2 regions of the Bacillus sp. MBGLi79 genome follow, and region 2 is predicted to be linked to the other one. Evidence: riboswitches for the same ligand, from Rfam matches in the RefSeq annotation. Region 2 holds a riboswitch; the other holds the start of a gene.
The links. A riboswitch is a leader RNA that binds a small molecule or an ion and turns the genes downstream of it on or off. The one in region 2 is predicted to bind glycine.
Positions count from the first base shown of each region.

Region 1: linked by a shared signal. The riboswitch ahead of gcvT (glycine cleavage system aminomethyltransferase GcvT) and the one ahead of gcvT (glycine cleavage system aminomethyltransferase GcvT) in region 2 are both predicted to bind glycine.

Region 1 is NZ_CP026521.1:2,770,347-2,789,311, forward strand. It holds gene spoIIIAA (stage III sporulation protein AA) at 1-329, opposite strand, end outside; gene C1T29_RS13920 (YqhV family protein) at 405-686, opposite strand; gene efp (elongation factor P) at 833-1,390, opposite strand; gene papA (aminopeptidase PapA) at 1,415-2,476, opposite strand; gene aroQ (type II 3-dehydroquinate dehydratase) at 2,479-2,919, opposite strand; gene C1T29_RS13940 (YqhR family membrane protein) at 3,006-3,542, opposite strand; gene C1T29_RS13945 (DUF1385 domain-containing protein) at 3,769-4,725, shown strand; gene C1T29_RS13950 (SA1362 family protein) at 4,765-5,160, shown strand; gene C1T29_RS13955 (patatin-like phospholipase family protein) at 5,157-6,032, opposite strand; gene mntR (transcriptional regulator MntR) at 6,157-6,585, opposite strand; gene lipM (octanoyltransferase LipM) at 6,685-7,521, opposite strand; gene C1T29_RS13970 (rhodanese-like domain-containing protein) at 7,712-8,092, shown strand; gene gcvPB (aminomethyl-transferring glycine dehydrogenase subunit GcvPB) at 8,128-9,594, opposite strand; gene gcvPA (aminomethyl-transferring glycine dehydrogenase subunit GcvPA) at 9,587-10,933, opposite strand; gene gcvT (glycine cleavage system aminomethyltransferase GcvT) at 10,962-12,050, opposite strand; glycine riboswitch at 12,222-12,323, opposite strand; gene C1T29_RS13990 (DEAD/DEAH box helicase) at 12,492-14,165, shown strand; gene C1T29_RS13995 (YqhG family protein) at 14,186-14,980, shown strand; gene sinI (anti-repressor SinI) at 15,164-15,337, shown strand; gene sinR (transcriptional regulator SinR) at 15,371-15,706, shown strand; gene tasA (biofilm matrix protein TasA) at 15,799-16,584, opposite strand; gene sipW (signal peptidase I SipW) at 16,648-17,220, opposite strand; gene tapA (amyloid fiber anchoring/assembly protein TapA) at 17,204-17,959, opposite strand; gene C1T29_RS14025 (YqzG/YhdC family protein) at 18,230-18,556, shown strand; gene C1T29_RS14030 (YqzE family protein) at 18,597-18,776, opposite strand; gene comGG (competence type IV pilus minor pilin ComGG) at 18,848-18,965, opposite strand, start outside.
Region 2 is NZ_CP026521.1:2,905,666-2,911,870, reverse strand. It holds gene C1T29_RS14730 (DEAD/DEAH box helicase) at 1-1,645, opposite strand, end outside; glycine riboswitch at 1,890-1,994, shown strand; gene gcvT (glycine cleavage system aminomethyltransferase GcvT) at 2,240-3,334, shown strand; gene gcvPA (aminomethyl-transferring glycine dehydrogenase subunit GcvPA) at 3,365-4,711, shown strand; gene gcvPB (aminomethyl-transferring glycine dehydrogenase subunit GcvPB) at 4,704-6,161, shown strand.

The DNA of each region.
Region 1 (18,965 bases), 130 kb from region 2:
GCGATGTCACGGAGTCCTTTCACACCTCCGTTTTCCGTAATGACTCTGCCTGCCAGTCCGACTCTGTGACCGCCTCTGATCGTGACATACCCTTTCTTCAGCTCTTCTTCAAGTGTATACATGCTATAGTTGCTGAGCCGGCTCAGGATCAGATGGGCATCCTCGGCCGTACCCGCATAGGATAAAAAAACAGGTTGTCCTTTTCGAATCAATTCAATAGGGCGGTTGACCCGGATTCTGACTTCTTCGATTTCCAGCCATTGTTGTTCCGGTATTTCAGAAAGGGCGTTTTTCATGGATTCAGGGAGAACCTCAGCGATTTCATTCAACAGAGCCTCCTCCTTTCTACCGATTGGCTTCTTTAAAATGTATGATGTGAGGCAGACTTTATGACAAGCCTCTTCTTATTTATGAACACCCGCCAAAATCAAAACAACACCCGTAAAAATCAGAATCAGCTTTGCATACGAAAGCTGCCCGGCAATTTGGTAGATTCCGACTGTCATCGTAATGATAAAAATCAACGGCCCTACAATAGCAAGAATGCTGTTAACCACAACCGCCTTCCGGACATCGTTTGTCACAAGCATGATAATGGCTGCAGTCAGCTCAATCATAGAGGATAAAACTCGTAATCCCGCCATTGTTAAAACAGTAGAATTGATATTTCCAAGGAAAAATTTCATAGCACTCTCCCAACCTCCTGTTTTTTTATATGATATGCTCTAGCTTGCTGAAGTAGTCTTGTCATTTTCGTATAAAAGAAAGATTCTGTTTTTGGGCACAAAAAAAGCCTGCTCCCAATTTGGGAACAGGCTTTTTTTTTTTCTTTCTATGCTCTTGAAACGTAAGAACCGTCTGATGTATTGACAACAAGTGTGTCGCCTTCATTCACAAAGAACGGCACGTTTACAACAAGTCCGGTTTCAGTTTTCGCAGGTTTTGTACCGCCTGATGCTGTATCACCTTTAATACCAGGTTCAGTTTCAACAACTTTCAGCTCAACTGTGTTTGGAAGTTCGATGCCAAGTGTTTCATCCTGGTACATCATGATATGCACAGACATGTTTTCAAGCAGGTATTTTAATTCTTCTTCGATTTGAGTTGCGCTCAGTTCAAGCTGCTCATAAGAAGAAGTATCCATAAATACGTGCTGATCTCCGTTTGCATATAGATATTGCATTGTTTTTGTTTCGATTTGCGCTTTCGCTACTTTTTCACCAGCGCGGAAGGTTTTTTCCTGAATGGCGCCAGTGCGAAGGTTGCGAAGTTTAGAGCGGACAAAGGCCGCACCTTTTCCAGGTTTTACGTGCTGGAAGTCAACGACGCGCCAAATGCCGCCATCTACTTCGATTGTTAATCCTGTACGGAAATCGTTAACTGAAATCATGTTTAATGTCCTCCTATATTACAATCACAAAATAATAAGTTCTTTTGGGGAATGGGTGATTGTCCGGTTGCCGTTTTCTGTAATCACGATGTCATCTTCAATACGGACACCGCCTGTTTCTGGTATGTAAATGCCCGGCTCCACTGTGACCACCATGCCCGGTTCAAGGATAGCTGAAGATCTGACGGATAATCCCGGCGATTCATGAACTTCCATGCCGAGCCCGTGCCCGGTTGAATGACCGAAATATTCACCGTAGCCTTTTGCCGCAATGTGATCCCTTGTGAGGGCGTCAGCCTCTTTTCCTGTCATTCCCGGCTTAATATGTGCGACGCCGAGCGCCTGAGCATCAAATACAACCTGATAGATCTCCTTCAATTGATCACTGGGCTGACCAACAGCGACCGTACGGGTAATATCAGAACAATATCCTTTATAATAAGCGCCAAAATCAAGCGTAACAAGGTCTCCGCTTTCAATCAGTTTGTCACTGGCCACACCGTGAGGAAGGCTTGACCGAAGGCCCGAGGCGACAATCATATCAAAAGAAGAGCTGTCAGCTCCCTGGCTTCTCATATAAAATTCCAGCTCATTGGCAACAGCGATTTCAGAAATGCCGGGTTTCATAAACGTCAAGATATGTTTGAAGGCATCATCTGCAATCTTCGCAGCTTCCTCTAATATCTTAATCTCTTCACTAGACTTAATCAAGCGCAACTTTTCCACGGATTCAGCCACAGGCACTAATTCGGCCTCACTGATAACGGCGCTGTATGAAGCGTAAGTGCCATATGTCATGCTGTTCTGTTCAAAGCCGAGACGCTTGATGCCGAACGATTCCACAGTGTCGGCAGTGGTCTGAATCAGGCTGCCGCCATGTTCAATGATCTCAAAACCTTTTACCTGAACCTTCGCCTGCTCTGTATAACGAAAATCCGTAATAAACGCTGCTTTGTCACCCGATATAACAGCCAAACCCGCAGAACCTGTAAACCCTGTCATATAGCGTACATTCGTGCTGCTTGTAATCAGCATGCCGTCAATTCCCAGCTGTTCAAACAGGTTTCTTAATTTCTCTAGCTTCATCCTTATTCTCCCCCTTGCTGGCTTAATAAGTAGCGAACAGCAAGCTTGTAGCCTTCAGCTCCAAGACCGACAATCTGCCCTTTCGCAACCGGAGCGATAACCGACTGATGCCTGAATTCTTCCCTGGCGTATAAGTTTGATAAATGCACCTCAACCACAGGAAGACTGATGCTTGAAACAGCATCCCTGATCGCATAGCTGTAATGGCTCAGGGCGCCGGGGTTCAGAACAATCCCGCTGTATTGCTCCTCAGCCTCATGTATCGCATCGATCAAATCACCTTCGTGATTAGACTGGAAGAAAGTGAGCTGGATATGTAAGGCTTCAGCAAATTGAAATAAATCTGTTTCAATATCGGTCAGCGTCTGGCGGCCGAATAGTTCAGGCTCACGCTTCCCAAGCCGATTGACATTCGGTCCGTTCAAAATCAAAAAATGAGGCACATAATCTCTCCTTTTCGCGAGGGTTTCTCATGCAAAAAATGTTCACTTCTCGTGAACATTTTATCATACTGGAAAAGGTTTATACACTATTCTCTATGCATTCCCAGCGCACGTGCCAGCTTTTCCGAATTCAGCTCATTGTATTCAAATGAAATGGAATACCCGACAAACAGCCCGTAAAGCAAATAAATGCAAATCGTCGTAATAATGGTATCTGATGTCAGTTCGGTCACCGTGCGCACATCTGGAAAAATCGGATTAAAAACAAAAAACACGAGCAGCCAAAGCACCAAGCCGTATAAAATACCCGGCCACATAGTTTTTAAACGTTTCAATAGAAGAAAATAAAGAAACGCTGCGCCAATTGAAATTATTCCAATCAAAATGATGCTGATCACCGTTCCTAGTCCATGTTTTTTCCACTCTCCGAGCACAAACGGCTGCAAAATCATATTCGGGCTGATTTCAGAAAAATGAAACAAATATGCGATATAAGCAACGAAACTCCATAATACGCCTCCGCAAAAACCTGTTGCTGCCACCCTGCCGGCCATTGAAACAGGCGGCCCTTGCTTCTCATTCAATTCTTCATTTTGTTCTGTATCTTTTTCGCTTGTCATCATGGCACCTCCAGTTAAAGTGTGCCCAAAAAATGAAATGTCAATAAAAAAGCTCACACTTTTTGACAGCTGCGAGTAAAATTTGAAAATAACGGGTATAATGCATGTAGAAAAAGCAAGGCTTTGGCAATTTTTTCAGCCTGTCAATCTAGAGGTTTAGCGCTGTTTCCTGTACAATAGAGTGAAAGGAAATGGTTAGCAATCCTAAAGAAATAGGCAGGTTGATAATATGTCAAAACATAAAATTCCGCCCGCTTACGGCGGGCAGGCTGTTGTGGAAGGCGTTATGTTTGGCGGAAAGCATCATTACGTTACAGCCATCAGAAGAACGGATGGAAGCATGAACTTTTTTAAGCTTCCCCGCAAACACAACCCGAAACTGAACATTGTAAAAAAGATACCGTTTTTACGGGGGATCGCGGCCATTATCGAAGCGAGTGCAAACGGCACAAAGCATTTGAATTTTTCAAGCGAACGTTACGGGCTCGATCCATCTGAAGACGAGACACTTGAGCAGGAAGAAAAAAAATCGTCTGGACTGTCTATGTATCTCAGCCTCGCGGTTATCGGCGTCCTTTCATTTTTGTTCAGTAAATTCGTATTTACATTGGTTCCGGTTTTCTTAGCTGAACTGACAAGGCCGATTTTTTCATCGGACATAGCTCAAATCGCGGTTGAAAGCCTGTTTAAGTTGATTTTGCTGCTCGGTTACATCTATTTTTTGTCCATGACACCGCTCATTAAAAGAGTGTTTCAATATCATGGAGCCGAACATAAAGTCATAAACTGTTATGAACAGAATTTGCCAATTACTGTGGAGAATGTCCAAAACCAATCTCGGCTTCATTACCGCTGCGGATCAAGCTTTATTTTATTTACGATTATTGTCGGCATGTTTGTTTATTTACTCGTTCCGACAGATCCGCTTTGGCTGCGTGTGATAGATCGTGTCGCACTGATACCGGTCGTACTTGGTATATCCTTTGAAGTTCTGCAGCTGACAAACAAAGTGCGTGATATTCGCGGTCTGAAATTACTAGGGTACCCGGGACTTTGGCTTCAGCTGTTAACTACGAAGGAACCTAAGGATGACCAGGTTGAAGTTGCCATTGAAAGCTTTAACGAACTTCTCAGACTCGAAGAATTGTCTGAGCAAAATCAGAAGCCTTCTCACAACGTCATCTAAAATCCGTTGCCCTGCTACTACTTTCGGAGGTGGACAGTTATGAATCATCGTGTACAACCTATTGTTGCTGTATTAATTGCGCTGGGAGCGTTCGGTTTCCTCTATGTGCTGGTAACCAATCCCGGGGAAATGGCAAAAATGGCGGTTACCGTCATCGTGGCAGGTATCATTATTTATTTTATTGTGAAATATGTAATGAATCGAAATGCGGGCAGCGAAGGAGCAGCCTTTAAAAAAGCGGCGAAACAATCGCGGCGCCGGATGAAAGAACAAAAAGCAAAACACCGCGCCGGACATAAGGGACGTGTCAGCCACCTGCGAAGCGTTCCGAGCGCCAGCAAGCCTAAGCCGATGATTCTCAAGAAAAAAAGCCAGACTCAGCTGACTGTTATAGAAGGGAAAAAAAATAAAAAGAAAAACAGAGCGCTTTTTTAATAGGTCCACTGCTTTAAAAACAGCTCTGTCCGTCTTTTACCTAGCTCAATCAGGGCTAGTTTTTTTTGTTGCGTTAAATGAAAATCAGTCGCCATTACGTCATCAACAGGGAGAAAAATAATATTTTGTTCATAGCGTGATGCTATGTGTCTTGCGTCATGGGCATCCTTCATCGTTTCAAACAGGGCGCCGAACAGTTCGAAAGCGTTGCGGATATTTTTTTTCGGACGTTCCCTTTCACGCGGCGCAAGCGTCACACCGATCACAGGCCGCTTTCTTTCCTTTGAAAACAGCCAGATGGGGAAATTGCTTAACACACCACCGTCAACAACCGTAGCGGTGCCTGTGTCCGTTTTTAATTTTATCGGTTCAAAAAAATACGGAATGCTGCAGCTCATTCTGACCGCTCTGGCAACCGGGAACATATCGGGATTTAACCCGTAACGGGGCAAATCGTCCGGCAAAACAATCATGGTGCCGTTTGTCAGATCAGAAGCAATAAGGCGCAGAGACCCTTTCTGCAAATCGCCGAAAACCCTTATGCCTTTCGCTCTTAACAGATCAGCAATCCATTTTTCTATCGTATCGCCTTTGTATAATCCAAGACGCCAGTAGATGGACACCCACTGGAGCATTTTTAAGGGGAGAAAAGAGTACCTCTGATCCAGCAATTTCTCTCCGTCCACTTCTTCAATTAAAGCGTGGATTTCCTTACTGGTGTAACCTGACGCAATGAAAGCGGCAATAATGGCGCCCGCGCTTGTTCCCGCAACCCTTTTAAAACGGAAGCCTTTTTCCTCAAGCACTTCATAAGCACCTGCAAGCGCAATGCCTTTTACTCCTCCGCCGGAAAACACACCGTCAATATACATCTCATTCCCTCCCCCTCCATCCGATCGTTTATTACCATTTTAAGAAAACACGCGAAGAAATAGACCAACGAATGACGGGTGGCGCACCGCATCAAAAAAGACGGCCTCCTTTGAGACCGCCTTTTTACTGATTATGATGTTCTGTTTTCTTTTGGATTGATTTCAGATCTTTTTTACGGGTATCATCTTCTTCAAAATATTGAACAAGATCCCCGATGCGATCAATGCTGTTCCAGCTTAAATGATGTTCGATTCCTTCGACATCGTTATATATTTTCTCTTCATCAACACCAATGATTCTTAAAAACTGCTCAAGCAATTCATGTCTGTAAACCAGCCGTTTGCCTATTTTTTTCCCTTTAGACGTTAACACGAGACCGCGATATTTTTCATAAATTAAATATTCGTCTTTATCTAGTTTTTGAACCATTTTTGTTACAGAGGAGGGATGGACTGCCAATGCTTCCGCGATATCGGAAACTCGTGCATATCCTTTTTCTTCAATCAGCATATAAATCTGTTCAATATAATCTTCCATACTTGGTGTTGTCATCGAAACCCTCCCAAAAAGCACCTTAACTTTATAAACCATTACAAGTTTACACTAATGAACTTGAAAAAACAAGGATGCTCCGCGGGTCAAAAGCCCTGTTTACCGCTTATAATTCCATTCATCTGAAGCATACTTTGTTTCAGCCAAGTGATGAACGAAATCAAGCTCTTCCTGAGAAAGTTCGTACGGCTCCAGATGAATGTTAAGACCTGTTTCAAATCCTTCTTTAAAGGCTTTACGAGCCTCATCCATCGTCACCCGTTTTTCGGTTAGTTCATTAATGGCAACCGCTTTATTTTTGAAATTGCGCTGCATCCGCTCTCTTACTCTTTCACTTGGATATAAGAACAGATCGAACAGCTTGTCCTCATCCAAATCAAGAAGAATGGAGCCATGCTGAAGAATCACGCCTTTTTGTCTCGTTTGCGCGCTTCCCGCCACCTTCCGGCCCTCAACCACTAGCTCGTACCACGAAGGCGCGTCAAAACAAACGGATGACCGCGGATTTTTTAAGCTTTCTTTTTCTTTTTCGGTTCTCGGGATGGCAAAGTAAGCGTCCAGACCGAGATTTCTAAAGCCTTGAAGTATGCCTTCTGAAATAACCCGATATGCCTCAGTAACAGTCGCCGGCATTTCGGGGTGCTCTTCCGAAACAATCACGCTGTATGTCAATTCCTGATCGTGCAGAACGCCTCTCCCTCCGGTCGGGCGTCTGACGAATCCGAGATTATACTTATGTACTGCTTCAAAATTGATTTCCTTTTTAATATTTTGAAAATACCCTACAGAAAGCGTCGCCGGATTCCAGCCATAAAAACGGATAACCGGGGGAATTTTCTTCTCGCTGTGCCAATATAAAAGCGCTTCATCAAGCGCCATATTGAATGCAGGACTTGCATTGCCTGAGTCTATAAACCGCCAAGTTTCTTTTTGCATTTTAAGACCTTCCTTACCGTTTTAATAGAATCAGTTTATCAAACTGCCGGGAAAATGAAAAATATTTTAGTTCCATTATAGATGACAATCACGCTGTGCTTTACTATAATAGTATTTGTCGAAAACGGCTCTATGGCCTTGTTTTATGAAGCAGGGTTTTGATTTTATATGCTAAAGGAGTAGAATCACATTGTCTAATATGATCGTTTTGATTATTTTTGCTGCATTTATTGTCTATATGATTGCTTCATATGTTTATCAGCAGCGTATTATGAAAACACTTACCGAAGAAGAATTCCGCGCTGGTTACCGCAAAGCGCAGCTTATTGACGTTCGTGAACCAAATGAGTTTGAGGGCGGACATATTTTAGGCGCCCGCAACATCCCGCTGTCTCAGCTGAAACAGAGAAAAAATGAAATCCGTCCGGACAAGCCTGTTTACCTATACTGCCAAAACAGTGTCCGCAGCGGACGCGCGGCACAAACCCTGCGCAAAAACGGCTGCACTGAGATTTATAACCTAAAAGGCGGCTTTAAAAAATGGGGCGGAAAGATTAAAGCGAAGAAATAAAGCAAAACAGCTGTCTGGCAGACAGCTGTTTTTATTTATTTCTCTTCCGCCTCATATCTGAGCACCGGGTGTCTCGCCGCTTTTGTTTCATCCATTCGTTTTACAATCGTTGTATGCGGCGCCTCCTGAACAAGCTCCGGATTCTCCTCCGCTTCTTTTGCGATTTGAATCATAGCATCAATAAACGCATCCAGTGTTTCCTTTGATTCTGTCTCTGTCGGCTCAATCATGATGCATTCTTCAACATTAAGCGGAAAATAAATTGTCGGCGGATGATAGCCGAAATCAAGCAGCCGTTTTGCAATATCAAGCGTACGCACTCCCAGATTTTTCTGCCGCTTCCCTGACAATACAAATTCATGCTTGCAATGGCGGTCAAACGGAAGATCGTAATAAGGCGCGAGCTTTCTCATCATATAGTTGGCGTTTAACACTGCGTTCTCAGTAACAGCTTGTAACCCGTCAGGCCCCATGGAACGGATGTACGTATACGCTCTGACATTAATGCCAAAGTTGCCGTAATACGGCTTCACGCGGCCGATCGCATGAGGGCGGTCATAATCAAACGTAAAGCGCCCTTCTTTTTTGACTAAAACGGGTTTTGGCAAATACGGAATCAGATCTTGTTTTACGCCGACAGGGCCTGAGCCGGGGCCTCCGCCGCCATGAGGGCCTGTGAATGTTTTATGCAGGTTGAGGTGCACCACGTCAAATCCCATATCCCCAGGTCTCGCTTTGCTTAAAACGGCATTTAAATTAGCGCCGTCATAGTACAATTTCCCTCCCGCTTCGTGAACAATCTCCGCCATCTCTGTAATCTGTTCCTCAAACAAGCCGAGCGTGTTCGGATTCGTCAGCATAAGAGCTGCAGTTTCTTCATTCACTGCTCTTTTTAAATCCTCTAAATCAACAAGTCCATTTTCATTCGATTTCACCGTAACGGTTTCAAAGCCTGCTACTGTCGCTGATGCAGGATTCGTCCCGTGCGCGGAATCAGGGACAATGACCTTCGTCCGCTTGAAATCCCCGCGCGCTTCATGATAGGCGCGGATCATCATCAGCCCCGTCCATTCACCGTGCGCTCCGGCAGCAGGCTGAAGCGTTACTTCATCCATTCCCGTTATTTCTTCAAGGTGCTTGCTTAAATCATATAAAAGCTCTAACGCGCCTTGTACCGTGCTTTCATCCTGAAGGGGGTGAATCGCAGCAAAACCGGGAATACGCGCGATTTTCTCATTGATTTTCGGATTATATTTCATCGTGCAAGAACCGAGCGGGTAAAAGCCGGAATCCACCCCGTGATTGCGTTTGGAGAGCGCCGTATAATGGCGCATGATATCCAGCTCTGAAACCTCCGGCAGCGCTACGTCTTCGTCACGAATATAGGTGTCTGACAAGAGGCCCTCCAATTCGATTTCCGGTACATCGAGCTCCGGCAGACTGTAGCCGATACGGCCTTCTCTGGAAAGCTCAAAAATAAGTGCCTGATCCTGATTACTCATGGCGATCCCCCAATTCCTGAATGAGTGCGTCAATTTCTTCTTTTGTTCTCAGCTCCGTTACAGCAACCAGCATATGACAGTTTAGCTCCGGGTACGTCAGCCCAAGATCATATCCGCCAATCATTCCTTTTGCCAGCAAACGCTGGTTCACAGCTCTCACTGGTTCCTTCAGTTTGATGACAAATTCATTAAACATCGATCCGTCAAACATAACGGTAAGGCCTGCTTTTTTTGCTTCTTGCTTTGCATAGTTGGCTTTTAAGAGATTTTGGCGGGCTATTTCTTTTACACCGTTTTTTCCAAGAGCAGTCATGGCCACTGATGCCGCCAGCGCATTTAACGCTTGGTTCGAGCAAATATTTGATGTTGCTTTATCCCGGCGAATATGCTGCTCCCTGGCTTGCAATGTAAGCACAAAGCCTCTTTTCCCGTTTTCGTCTTCCGTTTGCCCGACGAGGCGGCCCGGCACCTTTCTCATCAATTTTTTCGTAACGGCAAAAAAGCCGCAGTGCGGGCCGCCGTATGCTGAAGGAATGCCGAAAGGCTGCGCATCACCGACGACGATATCAGAGTGAAACTTGCCAGGTGGCGTGAGGAGGCCCAGCGCAAGCGGGTTGGCTGATACAATAAACATGGATTTCCCTTGATGAGCGATAGGCTCAATATCCTGTAACGGCTCAATCCGGCCAAAAAAATTAGGGTATTGAACGATCACTGCGGCTGTGTCCTCGCAAACGGTTTGGCGCAAAGCATCAAGATCTGTAACGCCATTTGCAGCAGGTACTTCAACAACTTCGATATACTGACCTTTCGCGTACGTTTTCAGCACTTCCCTCGATTCAGGATGCACGGTTTTTGACACAACAATTTTTTTCTTTTTCGTGTGGCCTGATGCAAGCATTGCTGCTTCTGCCAAAGCTGTTCCGCCATCATACATAGAGGAGTTGGCGATATCCATTCCTGTCAGCTCACAGATCATCGTTTGGAATTCAAAAATCGCCTGAAGCTCTCCTTGTGAAATCTCTGGCTGATAAGGCGTATATGCGGTATAAAACTCAGAGCGCGAAATGACATGATCCACAATGACAGGCTGATAGTGGTCATATACACCCGCTCCCAAGAAAGAAGCATATTGTACGGTATCACGATTTTTAGAGGCCAGATTTGTCAGTTCTCTTGTTAATTCCGTTTCTGATTTCGCTTTTTTGATTTGATACTCTTTTTTATATTTGACGTTCTCCGGTATATCAGCAAATAAATCATCGACGCTGCTTACGCCGATCGCGGCAAGCATTTCCTGTTTATCCTTTTCTGTTGCGGGCAAATAACGGTGCTTCATGTGTTGACTCCTCTCTCCAAGAAAAATATTAGCGTTTATAAAATGGTGTTTTAACAACCTTTGCTTTCACTAATTTTTTGCGAATCTCTACATCTACAACAGTCCCGATATTACTCGCTTCCGAAGCAATTAAGGCAAGGCCGACGTTTTTCCCTAATGTGGGTGACTGCGTGCCGGTTGTCACCTTTCCTACGGATTTGCCATTATGAAAAACTTCATATCCGTGCCGCGGTATCCCTTTGTCAATCATTTCGAGACCGACAAGTTTACGCTTCGCTCCGTTTTCTTTTTGTTCACTCAATACTGATTTCCCGAAAAAGTCAGACTCTTTTTTGTGCTTTACAGCAAAGCCTATACCTGCTTCAATCGGTGTAATATCCCGGGTCAGCTCCTGACCATACAGCGGGAGCTTCGCTTCAAATCGAAGCGTATCACGTGCACCGAGACCACATGGAATCAGTCCATATGCATCCCCTGCACCAATGATTTTTTTCCAAATATGAACAGCATCATCACTGCGGCAGTAAATTTCATACCCGTCTTCACCCGTATAGCCAGTTCGGGAAATAAGCGCTTTGCAGCCGCTGATATCGGCTTCATCCATAAACGCAAACGGCTTTAAGGCAGACACATCTGCAGCTGTCAGATTTTTTAAGATCGCTTCTGCTTTCGGCCCCTGTACAGCCAAGAGCGCGATTTGATCTGACTGATTGTCAATCTGCACATCACCTGCTGCATGTTCTTTCATCCAAGCCAAGTCTTTATCTATATTAGAAGCATTAATGACAAGCAGATAGCGGTTTTCTCCTTTTTGATAGATAAGCAAATCATCGACGGTTCCGCCATCCGGATAACACATCGCCGTATATTGAGCACGTCCTGGTGTTAACACAGAAACATCATTTGTCATCAGCCTTTGCAAAAAAGACAGACTATCGTTTCCTGATACTTCGATTTCTCCCATATGGGATACATCAAACAAACCGGCTGCAGTTCGGACAGCCTCGTGTTCTTTTTTTATAGAAGAAAATTGGACAGGCAGCTCCCAGCCACCGAAATCAATCGTTTTTCCTCCATATTCCTTATACAGGTCAAATAACGGCGTTCTTTTCAGCATCTAATTCCTCCCCTTTTTCAACGGCGCAGCTAAAAAACATACAAAAAAGGACAGAGAAACACCTCATGTAAAATGAAGGTTCTCTGTCCTGGCACCTGAAAGTTTACTTTGCATACGCAAAGACGTCCCCTTTGGTGGTTTGCGCATCCGCGCAAACACTCTCCAGAGTTGCGTCGAGCAAGAGTTCTTTTGCCTGAGAGATTCACTCAGCAGTTTGCTCCTTCGGCGCCTGTATCCCGAGGTTTTCGGTCAGGTCTCTCCCCTTGCTGTCATTCGCTCATATTTTCATGCTGTTGTGGACATACTATAGCAATATCTTACATCAAATACATACTCATATCCTACCATCATCACTATATGCTGGGCAACAGCAATTTGGGCAGATTTTTCTTATATTGTACATCTTAAGAATCGAAGAATAAGAAAGGCGGTTTCAAAGCAATGAATGCAGAAATGATCTACGATGCAAAATGGCCTGAAGAATTTGCTGAAAGGCTGAAAAACGATGGCCCTTGGGCAAACTGGGAACTGTACAAACTCTCTGCAGAAATCCAGAAAACATTAGCAATTCCAGAGTTTGAAGGCTTACGGGCTCCTTTATACCTGCCTTCCTTTACGCCGCTCCCACACCAGCTTGAGGTGGCGCAAAAAGTGGTTGAAAAAATGAACGGGAAAGCGATTTTAGCAGATGAGGTCGGTCTCGGGAAAACGGTTGAAGCCGGTTTAATTTTAAAAGAATATATGATTCGGGGGTTAGCAAAAAAAATTTTGATCCTTGTGCCCGCTTCTCTTGTGTCACAGTGGGTCAAAGAGCTTCAGGAAAAATTTTTGATTCCGGCTGTTGAACAAAAGAAAAGCTATGTGTGGGAACAATGCGATATTGTCGTCTCGTCAATAGACACCGCGAAGCGCTCGCCCCATCGCGAAATCGTTCTATCTATCCCATATGACCTTGTCATTATTGATGAGGCACACAAACTGAAAAATAGCAAAACGAAGAACTATGAATTTGTCCGGAATATCGTAAAAAAATATTGCCTGCTTCTTACCGCGACGCCAATTCAGAACCGTATCGAAGAGATTTTCAATTTGGTGTCCTTACTAAAACCGGGCCATTTAGGCAGCCAGAATCACTTTCAGGAGGAGTTCGCCAACAAGAAAACCAGTTTAGAAGCGCATGAACATTTAAAAGATCTTGTGAATAAAGTCATGATCCGCAATAGGCGGCATGATACCGGGCTGAATTGGAAACAGCGCCATGTTGAAACAGTGCCGATTAAATTTTCTCCTTCAGAGCAGGCCCTTTATGATGAAATTTCCCGCTTGAAGGAAAGTATCAATAAGCCGGCCAGCATGTTCTCAATTATGACCTTGCAAAGAGAATGCTGTTCGAGCAGAGAAGCGGTATATATGACGCTGAAAAAAATGCTTGATCAAAAAGAGAAACAAGCACCTGCCATTGATGAGCATACGATTTCAGTTTTAATAGAGCGCATCAATCAAGTGACACAAAATTCTAAAGCGCTTCAAGTCGTTGATTTAATCAAAAAGATTGACGATAAGGTCATCATTTTTACAGAATACCGGGCAACCCAGATTTATTTGCAGTGGTTTCTTCAACAAAACGGGATCAGTTCTGTGCCGTTTAGAGGCGGATTTAAACGCGGGAAAAAAGACTGGATGAAGGACCTTTTCCGCGGAAAGATTCAAGTTCTTATTGCAACTGAAGCAGGCGGTGAGGGGATTAACCTTCAATTTTGCAATCACATGATCAACTATGACTTGCCATGGAACCCGATGCGACTTGAGCAAAGAATCGGAAGAATTCACAGGCTCGGGCAGGAGCGTGACGTGCACATTTATAACATGGCAACAAAACATACGGTGGAAGAGCATATTCTAAAGCTTTTATATGAAAAAATTCATTTGTTTGAAAAAGTGGTTGGCGAACTTGATGATATTTTAACGAAAATTCAAGTGAACAATTTTGAAGAACACCTTCATGACATTTTGTATCACTCAGCAACAGAAGAAGAAATGAAAATAAAAATGGATAACTTAACCTCATTTTTGTCTTATAAAAAACAGCAGCCTGCTGAAAAAAGAGGATCTTAGCCTGTAAGGAGGTTTTAGTAGTGAGACAGCGAGAGGTTCACGATTTTCTGCTGCGTTTTTTTCAAGCAAACAGCTGCCAAATCGTCGATCAAGGCTTAGGCTATATGACAGTACAGCTTACAGTTGAAATGGACAAACAGATCATGAACCGCCCTTTCTATTGGCATTGGCGTGAGAAGACAGGCGGTGATCCGAATCCAATGAAAATCACCTTTATTACAGATAAAGAAAATGCGCCAAAAGACCTAGATGGCGAATTTATATATTTTGGGGCCCCGCGCCTTTTTCAAATATTTAAAGCTGTTAAACAAAATGGGAGATTTACCAGAATGTATGAGAAAATTGAATCAGCCGGAGCCAAAGTCCCACTTCAGCCTTGGCTTGGTATAAATGTCACGATTTCATACCAGTCCGACATGAAAAAGGATAAGCTATTGTCACTAGGTCTTCACCTAGTCTCTGGAACGATTATTGAAGATTTTCAAAGCAAGCTGACCCAGCTTTCACTGACTTCTCAAATATGTGACTATTGCTTCACTATTTCACCTATGATCAAACCAGAAAGCGGGCTTAAACGTATGGAAAACTATATTTCCAAATCCGCTATGCAGGAGCCGTCCGACTGGGCGGAACAGGCGGTTAACAGGTGGAGAAATGATATGACATTGCTTGATAAGTTTTACGAGCATATAGAAGAAAAACCAGAAGAATACCATCTAGAAAAACAGGCGCTGAAAACGTTGTATCAACCAAAGATTTCAGTTGAAATTGAAAATGGCGGATTGTTTTATCTGCAAAATAATATTTCAAGCTAACTTTTTTACCATTCGACACCGTTCTCGTTTTTTTTAAGAAAATGCGATTATAATAAAAGTATATTGGAAAAAAATTCTGGTAATTGTAATGGCAAATGACTTCCAGAGACTAATGAAGCATAAAATGAGTCATGGCCGGACTGGCTGAAATACATAAACAAGTATTTTAGGAGGAGAAACTGCATGAAAAATGCAAAACAAGAGCACTTTGAATTGGATCAAGAATGGGTTGAATTAATGGTGGAAGCCAAAGAGGCAAATATCAGCCCGGAAGAAATACGAAAATATTTACTTTTAAACAAAAAGTCTGCTCATCCTGGTCCGGCAGCCAGAAGTCATACCGTAAATCCTTTCTGAATGTGCTATAATATCACAAGGAAGGTGATGACATTGATTGGCCAGCGTATTAAACAATACCGTAAAGAAAAAGGCTACTCACTATCAGAACTAGCTGAAAAAGCTGGGGTAGCGAAGTCTTATTTAAGCTCAATAGAACGAAATCTACAAACGAACCCCTCCATTCAATTTCTCGAAAAAGTCTCCGCTGTTCTGGACGTCTCGGTTCATACTTTGCTCGATGAGAAACATGAAACCGAATACGATGGTCAATTAGATAGTGAATGGGAGAAATTGGTTCGCGATGCAATGACATCCGGGGTATCGAAAAAACAATTTCGTGAATTTTTAGATTATCAAAAATGGAGAAAATCCCAAAAAGAGGAGTAGTGCCTGAGCAGAGGCACTAACTCCTCTTTTGTCAATAAACATCGAGACGGCCCAGTATACAATATACTGGGCCGCCTCTTTTTATTGCTGTTTTAATTTTTATCCTCGCTGTGCGCTTTTTCATTTTCTTTCACGTAACCGTCTTTATCAGTATGGTCCTTTTTGATTGTCAGGCCGTTCCACTGTGTAGCTTCGAACGAGAATTGAAGCTTAATGGAGTTGCCTTGGTATTTATTTTGAACCATAAGCCCGTTTTCATCTTTTGTTTTATCATCTTTGAATTGGATTTCCATTTGAACCTGATCGAAATCAGTTGGTGTTTTTGGAACACCATCATATTCAGGAGCGGTTTTACCGTCAATTGTTGCTACATTGACTTTACCGCTTGCATGTAAGAATTTAGGGTCAATTTGTTTTTTAATTTTTTCAGCAGCCGTTGCATCATTTTTAGCAGACATCAAATACAAGTCTTTAAGGTTCGCATCATCTAAAATAATGTTTTTCGGGTAACCATTGCCGCCCTCTTTTCCAACTGTCAATAATGTCACTTCAAACTGGCTGAGAAAATCTTCCGGAGAAGTATTGCTGCCGCCGTTTGCTTTAAAATCTCCATAATTAAGTGCCATTAAAACTTCTTTGATCGCAAGTGAGCCGTTATTTTCAAATTGGAAATCCTTTGTCAACTTATCTCCCGGCTTTAGATTTGATAAGTTCACACTCGCTGAATTCTCTTTGGCAGATAAATCAAGCGTACCTGATGCAAAAGTAGCATCCTTTGATTTAATATCGTTAAATGCTGCCCATGTTCCTCCTCCAACTAAAGCTAATCCTAATGCCGCAGAAGCAACTCCTAAACTCAATTTCTTTTTCATACCCATGGCTAACTCCCCTTTTATTGAATATTTTTATATCGAAACCTGTTGCCAGGTTTACAACTGAGGTTAAGTGGACATGGTGCTGTCCTTTGTATCTGTTTCCAAGGCTTTTGTCTTTCTTTCAATTTCTCTGATGGCGCTGGTGATCGTCACAAAAGCGTACACTAGCAGCATCACGCCGGGAACAATTAATAAAATTGCCGTTCCAATCGGCTGGCTGGCAAAATGAAGCATATAGCCGGCATATGGAAGCTGAAAACCTGTGTATTGCGCGCGAACATTTTCGTCGGATACAGGCGCTGAATCGGCTGCAGCATTATTATCACCTTTTGTTTTAAATAACAAATGGTCTTCTTGCTTAGTGATGCCAACAATTCTGTGAGTAACCGCCGTATTTGCATCCTGCATAAATGTAATAACATCACCTTTTTGGAGCTCTTTCACATCAGTGATTTCTTTGACCAATATTAAGGAACCTGTATTGAACTCCGGCTCCATCGAACCTGACAGAACTGATTTCAACGTGTACCCAAACACTGCCGGCTCTCCCCCGGATGAACGTGTTGAAATCACGACAAGTGTCAGCACTATAATAAGAGTAAAGATGATCACATAAAGAATATTACTGATCAGCTTCATTGCTTTTTTCATCCTCTTCCCCGCTTTCCTTCTGATCTGTTTGAGTTTCATTTTCTTTTATTACAGCTTCTTGAGATGTTTCTTCTTTAATTGTTTTTTTCTGTATATCCTTTTGTGTTGTTTCCTTATTGACGTGCGACTTCATTTCTTTTTTAGAAACTGTCGATTTTTCATCGCATTTTGCAAGCGTCATAGGCTCCGACCACTCAAATGTACTGCCGTCTGCCGGGTAGCCGGCCGGTTTATATACTTTAAATGCATAAATGCCGGGTTTCATTTTTTTCTTCGTCTCAATTTTATAAAGTGAATCGCCAATTTGATTGGAGACAAACCCTTTTTCGATCACATTCCCATTCTTTAACGGTTTGCGGGCATTTTCCAGCTTATGAAGCTCCCACTTCCACTTTGATTTCTTAAGTTTCTCACCTGTATTTTTGAGCTCAGCAAATAAGGTAATAGGTGAGCATACAGTCCCTTTCGTATTTGTTTGATCTGATATGTGCAAATCACTTTGATCCCAGCGTTTATCATAATGGCAGTTTTTATCTGTATGCTGAAAGTCTTTACACGTTTGAAGTGAGACATCCAACGTTTCAATATCATGAAAAGCAGCGCTTGTATCATCGGAAAATTGTAAGCATATTGCGGCAGTCAGACTGAAAATGACTGAAAGCTGAAAGATAAGCAGCACTTTCAGTTTTGTCTTCGCCTTTTGCTGATTGCGAAACAATCGAAACATATCTTACCTCCTGTAAACACTGTAACTTGATATGATAATCGTTCTCTTTAAAGAACTACACAAATAGAGTATAATCAACGATTTATAGATTTAAAAACATCAAAATCGACCATTTTGTTCGTTTAAAAGAATGATTTCGCCATATTACAAAGTCTCGCTCCATATTGCTCATGTTTTCAATTTTTTAGAAATTTTTGGGATTGTTATGTGAGAAATTAAATGCATATCCCGCTCTAATTTGGTAATAATAAACAAAGAAAGGGTGACAGCATGATGATCAAACAATGTGTGATTTGTCTATCTCTTCTCGTCTTCGGCACCGCTGCCGCTCACGCAGAAGACGCACCGCTCGTAACCGCCCGCCACATGTCCAAATGGGAAGAAATCGCTGTAAAAGAAGCCAAAAAAAGATACCCGCTCGCACAGGTACTGTTCAAACAAAAAGTATGGGACCGCAAAAGAAAAGATGAAGCAGTAAAGCAATACCATTTAACTTTGAGGGAAGGGTCAAAAGAATTCGGTGTTTTTGTGACGATTTCATTTGATCCTTATAGCCAAAAGGTCAATAAAATTGCCATTTTAGAAGAATATCAATAAGGTCCTCCATTTTTGAAGGACCTTATTCGTTAATTTGCGGTTATTTTTTCCGCTTGAGCCAAAGACGGAAGCCATAGGGTAAAATACCGAACCACTGCTGGGAAGCGGGCGTTTTTGTTTCTTTCCGCACCTCTTTTCGTTCTTTACGCTCATCTCTCGGAGTATCTATATATTTGACAAATTGCTGCGTCATATATTTCACATAATCATTCGTTTTCACGTGATCACCTCATCATTCAATTATTATGAAGTGTTATCTCATATGACTTTTTTTATACCCTTTCGACTGCTTTATTCTGTCCAGCTCAGCATTTTTTTCTTTTTTTGATCAAACACGATCAGTGCAGTTCTTTCTGTTCCCGACTCCGTTAACACTTTTAAGTTGATTTCTTTTTGCTCTTTTATCGAT
Region 2 (6,205 bases):
CATTTCCGTATGAAATGAAAGAGGTTAAGTTTTCCATTTTAATCTTCATTTCCTCGTCTGTTGCGGAGTAAAAGAGAATGTCATGAAGGTGGTCTTCAAAATTGCCGACCTCAATTTTTGTTAAAATATCATCCAAGTCTCCGACGACTTTTTCGAACAAATGGATCGTTTCATAGAGAAGTTTTAAAATATGCTCTTCTACGGTATGCTTTGTTGCCATGTTGTAAATGTAAACATCGCGTTCCTGGCCGAGCCGGTGAATCCGGCCGATCCTTTGTTCGAGACGCATCGGGTTCCACGGAAGGTCATAGTTGATGATTTTATTGCAAAATTGAAGGTTGATCCCTTCACCGCCTGCTTCAGTCGCGATCAGAACTTGAACTTTGCCCCTGAACAAATCTTTCATCCAGTCTTTCTTTCCTCTTTTAAATCCGCCTCTGAACGGTACAGAACTGATGCCGTTCTGCTGGAGGAACCATTGCAGATAAATCTGCGTCGCCCTGTATTCAGTAAAGATGATGACTTTGTCATCGAGTTCTTGAATGAGCTCAACAACTTTCAGCGCTTTTGAATTTTGCGCGACCTCGTTGACCTTTTCGATCAAATGGTGGATGACAGGTTCGGAGATCACCGGCGCTTCGCGATCCTTTCGGTCAAGCATGTTTTTCAGCGTCATATAGACAGCTTCTCTGCTTGAACAGCATTCGCGCTCCAATGTCATGATTGAGAACATGCTTGATGAATGCTGATGACTTGTCTTCAGCTTTTTAATCTCGTCATACAAAGCCTGTTCTGTAGGAGAAAAGGAAATGGGTACGGTTTCGACATGGCGCTTCGTCCAGGTGATGCCGGTATCATGCCGTCTGTTTCTGATCATGACTTTATTGATAAGGGACTTTAAGCGTTCATGCGCTTCAGCTGAATTGATCTGTTTTGTATAATCTTTGTTGAAGTTGCTTTCATTTCCCAAGTGTCCGGGTTTTAGCAGGGAAACGAGATTAAATATTTCGTCGATCTTGTTTTGGATGGGCGTCGCCGTCAGCATCAGGCAATATTTTTTCTTTAAGCTGCGGACAAACTCGTAATTTTTTGTTTTATTGTTTTTCAGTTTGTGAGCTTCATCAATAATCACCACATCATACTGGATCGACAAAACCGTCTCCCTGTGCGGTGACCGCTTTGCCGTGTCAAGGGAGGAGACGACAACATCGCACTGCTCCCAGACATAGCTTTTTTTCTGTTCCACGGCCGGAATTAAAAACTTTTCCCGCAGTTCCTTCACCCATTGCGAGACGAGCGAGGCGGGGACGAGGATTAAGATTTTCTTGGCCAGCCCGCGAATCATGTATTCTTTTAATATCAGCCCAGCCTCGACCGTTTTGCCGAGGCCCACTTCATCCGCCAAGATGGCTTTTCCGTTCATCTGCTCGACTACCTTCCGGGCGACTTCGAGCTGATGGGGAAGCGGGGTGAATCCTGGGAGGTGATAAGGGGCCTGCAAGCCTTCAAACGTCGGAATCGCAAGCCTTTTCTGCACTTCACAGGAAAGCTTGTAAAGCTCCCAATTCGCCCATGGTCCGTCTTCATCAAGGTGCTTTTTGAATTGTTCCGGCCACTCGTTGTCGAAATGAATGTCTGGTCTCATCACTAATGCCGCCTTTCTCTTCTGAGATTCAAATGTTCTTTTTTAAAAGAAAATATTGCGTGAAAAAAACGGATTTTACTAACAAATAAACAAAACACGAACATTCTTATTTTAAAATAATAAATTGTTAATGATTTTTCCTGTTGCCCAATTGTTGTGATGATGGTAGGATATTTGTAGATCATCAGTAAAAAAATCATAAGCTTTATATAGTATGTCCATGAAAAGAAATGAATATGAGCGAATGACAGCAAGGGGAGAGACCGATAGCGGGAAACCTTAAAGCGGCGCCGAAGGAGCAAGCTGGGGAAACAGTGAATCTCTCAGGCAAAAGAACTCTTGCTTGACGCAACTCTGGAGAGAGTTTGTATCATATGATGTTTTAACAAACCACCAAAGGGGACATCTTTGCTTTTGATGCAAAGTAAACTTTCAGGTGCCAGGACAGAGAGCCTCAGAACTGACAAAGGGGCTTCTCTGTCCTTTTTTGTGCCGTCCAAAGCGGCGGAACCATCCAGGTGATGTTGGAATCTTTCTTGTTTTCTGATGATTGGCAAACTTGTTTTTAGTTTGAAAAGCGAAGGGGGAAGCAGAATGCTTAAACGAACGCCTTTATTTGACCTTTATAAGGAATATGGCGGAAAAACGATTGATTTTGGCGGCTGGGAACTGCCTGTTCAATTTTCTTCAATTAAAGAGGAGCATGAAGCCGTCAGGACGAAAGCGGGGCTTTTTGATGTCTCACACATGGGGGAGGTCGAAATCACAGGAACAGACAGCCTTCCGTTTTTGCAAAAACTGTTGACAAACGATGTTTCGATACTGAAAGAAGGCGGTGCCCAGTATACGGCCATGTGCTATGAAAACGGCGGAACGATCGACGATCTCCTCGTCTATAAAAAAGCGGCCAATGTTTACATGCTCGTCATTAACGCAGCCAATATCGACAAAGACGTCGATTGGATGAACAAGCACCAAGAAGGAGACGTTTCGGTTCGAAACGTGTCTGACGCGATTGCGCTGCTTGCCCTTCAAGGACCGAAGGCCGAATCGATTTTAAAACAGGTCGCAGATAGCGATCTTGCCGGGTTAAAGCCGTTTACGTTCAGGGATGATGCGGCGATCGGCAGCGTGCAGGCGCTTGTGTCCAGAACGGGATACACGGGAGAGGACGGCTTTGAGATTTACTGCCGGAGTGAAGATGCAGCCTACATTTGGAAGCTGCTTCTTGAAACGGGCAAGGATTCGGGATTAGTGCCGTGCGGCCTCGGGGCCAGGGATACGCTGAGGTTTGAAGCGAAGCTGCCGCTGTACGGACAGGAGCTCTCAAAAGATATTACACCGATCGAAGCCGGCATCGGATTCGCCGTCAAAACAAACAAAGCCTCGGACTTCTTCGGAAAAGCCGTCCTGGCAAGCCAAAAGGAACATGGAGCGGACAGAAAGCTCGTCGGCCTTGAAATGATCGATAAAGGCATTCCAAGGCACGGCTACGCCGTCTATTATCAAGGCGAACAAGCAGGCGAGGTGACAACCGGCACACAGTCGCCGACCTTAAAGAAAAACGTCGGCCTCGCATTGTTGAAAAAAGAAGCCTGCGCCCTCGACACCGTCGTTGAAGTGGAAATCAGAAATAAGCGCTTGAAAGCCAAAATCGTGAAAACCCCATTTTACAAACGGCAGCCGTAAGTTTGCCAAGGCCGTGAAAGGAGACTGAAGATGAAGCACCGTTACCTGCCAGCTACAGATCAGGATAAAAAAGAAATGCTTGAGGCAATTGGAGTCGAGAAGATCGACGAGCTATTCTCCGATATACCCGAAAGCGTTAAATTTAAAGGGGAATACCAAATTAAAAAGGCAAAGTCCGAGACTGAGCTCACAAAAGAGCTGACGAAACTCGCGGCTAAAAATAAAGATACAGTGATGCACGCCTCTTTTTTGGGAGCGGGCGTATACGATCATTACCAGCCCGTCATCGTGGACCACGTGATTTCGCGGTCGGAATTTTACACGGCTTATACACCGTATCAGCCTGAAATTTCTCAAGGGGAGCTCCAGGCGATCTTTGAATTTCAAACGATGATTTGCGAGCTGACGGGCATGGATATCAGCAACTCGTCGATGTATGACGGGGGAACGGCATTAGCCGAAGCGGCAATGCTTGCTTCAGGACATACAAAAAAGAAAAAAATCGTCGTTTCGGAAACCGTCCATCCCGAATCGCGCGAGGTTTTAGTAACGTATGCGAAAGGACAGTACATCGACGTGGTAGAAGTCCCTGCCAAAAACGGAACAACAGATCTTGCGGCTCTTGATGAAGCCGTCTGCGAAGATACAGCAGCAGTGATCGTCCAATACCCTAACTTTTTCGGGCGAATTGAGCCGCTGAAAGACATTGAACCGATCGCCCATAAAGGGAAAAGCATGTTCATCGTGTCCGCCAATCCGCTGGCTCTCGGGCTTTTAACACCGCCCGGGGCACTGGGAGCTGACATCGTTGTCGGGGATGCCCAGCCGTTCGGAATACCGGCCGCTTTCGGCGGGCCGCACTGTGGATTCTTTGCCGTCACGAAAAAATTGATGAGAAAAGTGCCTGGCCGTCTCGTCGGTCAGACGGAAGATGAAAACGGGAAAAGGGGATTCGTTCTCACCTTGCAGGCGCGCGAGCAGCATATCAGACGGGATAAAGCAACATCAAATATATGCTCCAACCAGGCGCTCAATGCGCTTGCCGCATCAGTCGCCATGACGGCGCTCGGCAAAAAAGGCGTCAAGGAAATCGCATGGCAGAACCTGCAAAAAGCGGCTTACGCAAAAGAAGCAGCTAAACGGGCCGGTCTTGAAGTCGTGTTTGACGGACCGATGTTCAATGAGTTTGTCGTCAGGCTCAATGAACCTGTCGAAAAAGCGAATGAACGCCTGCTTGAGAAAAATATTATCGGAGGCTACGATCTCGGCGCTTCATATCGGGATTTAAAACAGCACATGCTGATCGCCGTGACAGAGCTCAGAACAAGAGAGGAAATCGATACACTCATGAATGAATTGGGGGATCGCCATGAATAATCAGGATCAATCGCTTATTTTTGAAGTATCAAAAGAAGGGCGGGTCGGCTACAGCCTTCCTGAGCTTGACGTCCCTAAAACAGATGTGACAGACGTCCTTGACGAAGCGTATCTCAGAGATGAACCGGCAGATCTCCCCGAAGTGTCTGAGCTTGATATTATGCGCCATTATACGGCTTTATCAAGGCGCAACCACGGAGTGGATTCGGGCTTTTATCCGCTCGGTTCATGCACGATGAAGTACAATCCGAAGATTAACGAAAAAATCGCGAGAATCCCAGGACTTTCTGCGATCCATCCGCTCCAGGATGAACGGACCGTGCAGGGTGCGCTAGAGCTCTTGTACGACTTGAGCGAGCATTTGGAAGAGATCACGGGGATGGATGAGGTCACCCTTCAGCCGGCTGCGGGTGCGCACGGCGAGTGGACCGGGCTGATGATGATCCGCGCGTTCCATGAGGCAAACGGCGATCATAAAAGGACGAAGGTCATTGTACCTGATTCGGCCCACGGTACAAACCCGGCGTCTGCGACTGTTGCCGGATTTGAAACGGTCACCGTCAAATCGAATGACGACGGTCTTGTTGATCTTGAAGATTTAAAGCGTGTCGTAGATGAAGAAACAGCCGCGTTAATGCTGACTAATCCAAATACGCTCGGCCTTTTTGAAGAAAATATTTTAGAAATGGCTGAAATCGTCCATAAAGCCGGAGGAAAGCTGTACTATGACGGAGCGAACCTGAACGCCGTTCTCAGCAAAGCAAGGCCGGGTGACATGGGATTTGACGTCGTCCATTTGAACCTTCACAAAACCTTTACAGGACCGCATGGAGGCGGAGGACCTGGATCAGGCCCTGTCGGCGTCAAGAAGGAATTGATTCCGTATTTGCCGAAGCCGGTGCTGGTGAAAAAAGATGGCCGTTATACCTTTGACCATGACCGTCCGCATTCGATCGGCAGGGTGAAACCTTACTACGGAAACTTCGGCATCAATGTGAGAGCTTATACGTACATTCGTTCAATGGGGCCGGACGGGCTCAAAGAAGTAACGGAAAACGCCGTTTTAAATGCGAATTATATGATGAGAAAGCTTGCTCCATACTACGATCTGCCGTTTGACCGGCACTGTAAGCACGAATTTGTGCTGTCGGGAAGGCGCCAGAAAAAGCTGGGAGTCAGGACGCTTGACATCGCAAAGCGGCTTTTGGACTTCGGCTTCCATCCGCCGACTATCTATTTCCCGCTCAATGTCGAGGAATGCATCATGATTGAACCGACAGAAACAGAGTCTAAAGAAACGCTCGATGCGTTTATCGATACGATGATCCAGATTGCAAAAGAAGCGGAGGAAACGCCTGAAGTCGTTCAGGAAGCACCGCATTCAACCGTTGTGAAACGCATGGATGAAACAAAAGCTGCGCGGAAGCCCGTGCTGCGTTATGAAAAATGATAAGAAGCCGGCGGATCGATTTCGCCGGTTTTTTTGTAAAAAAA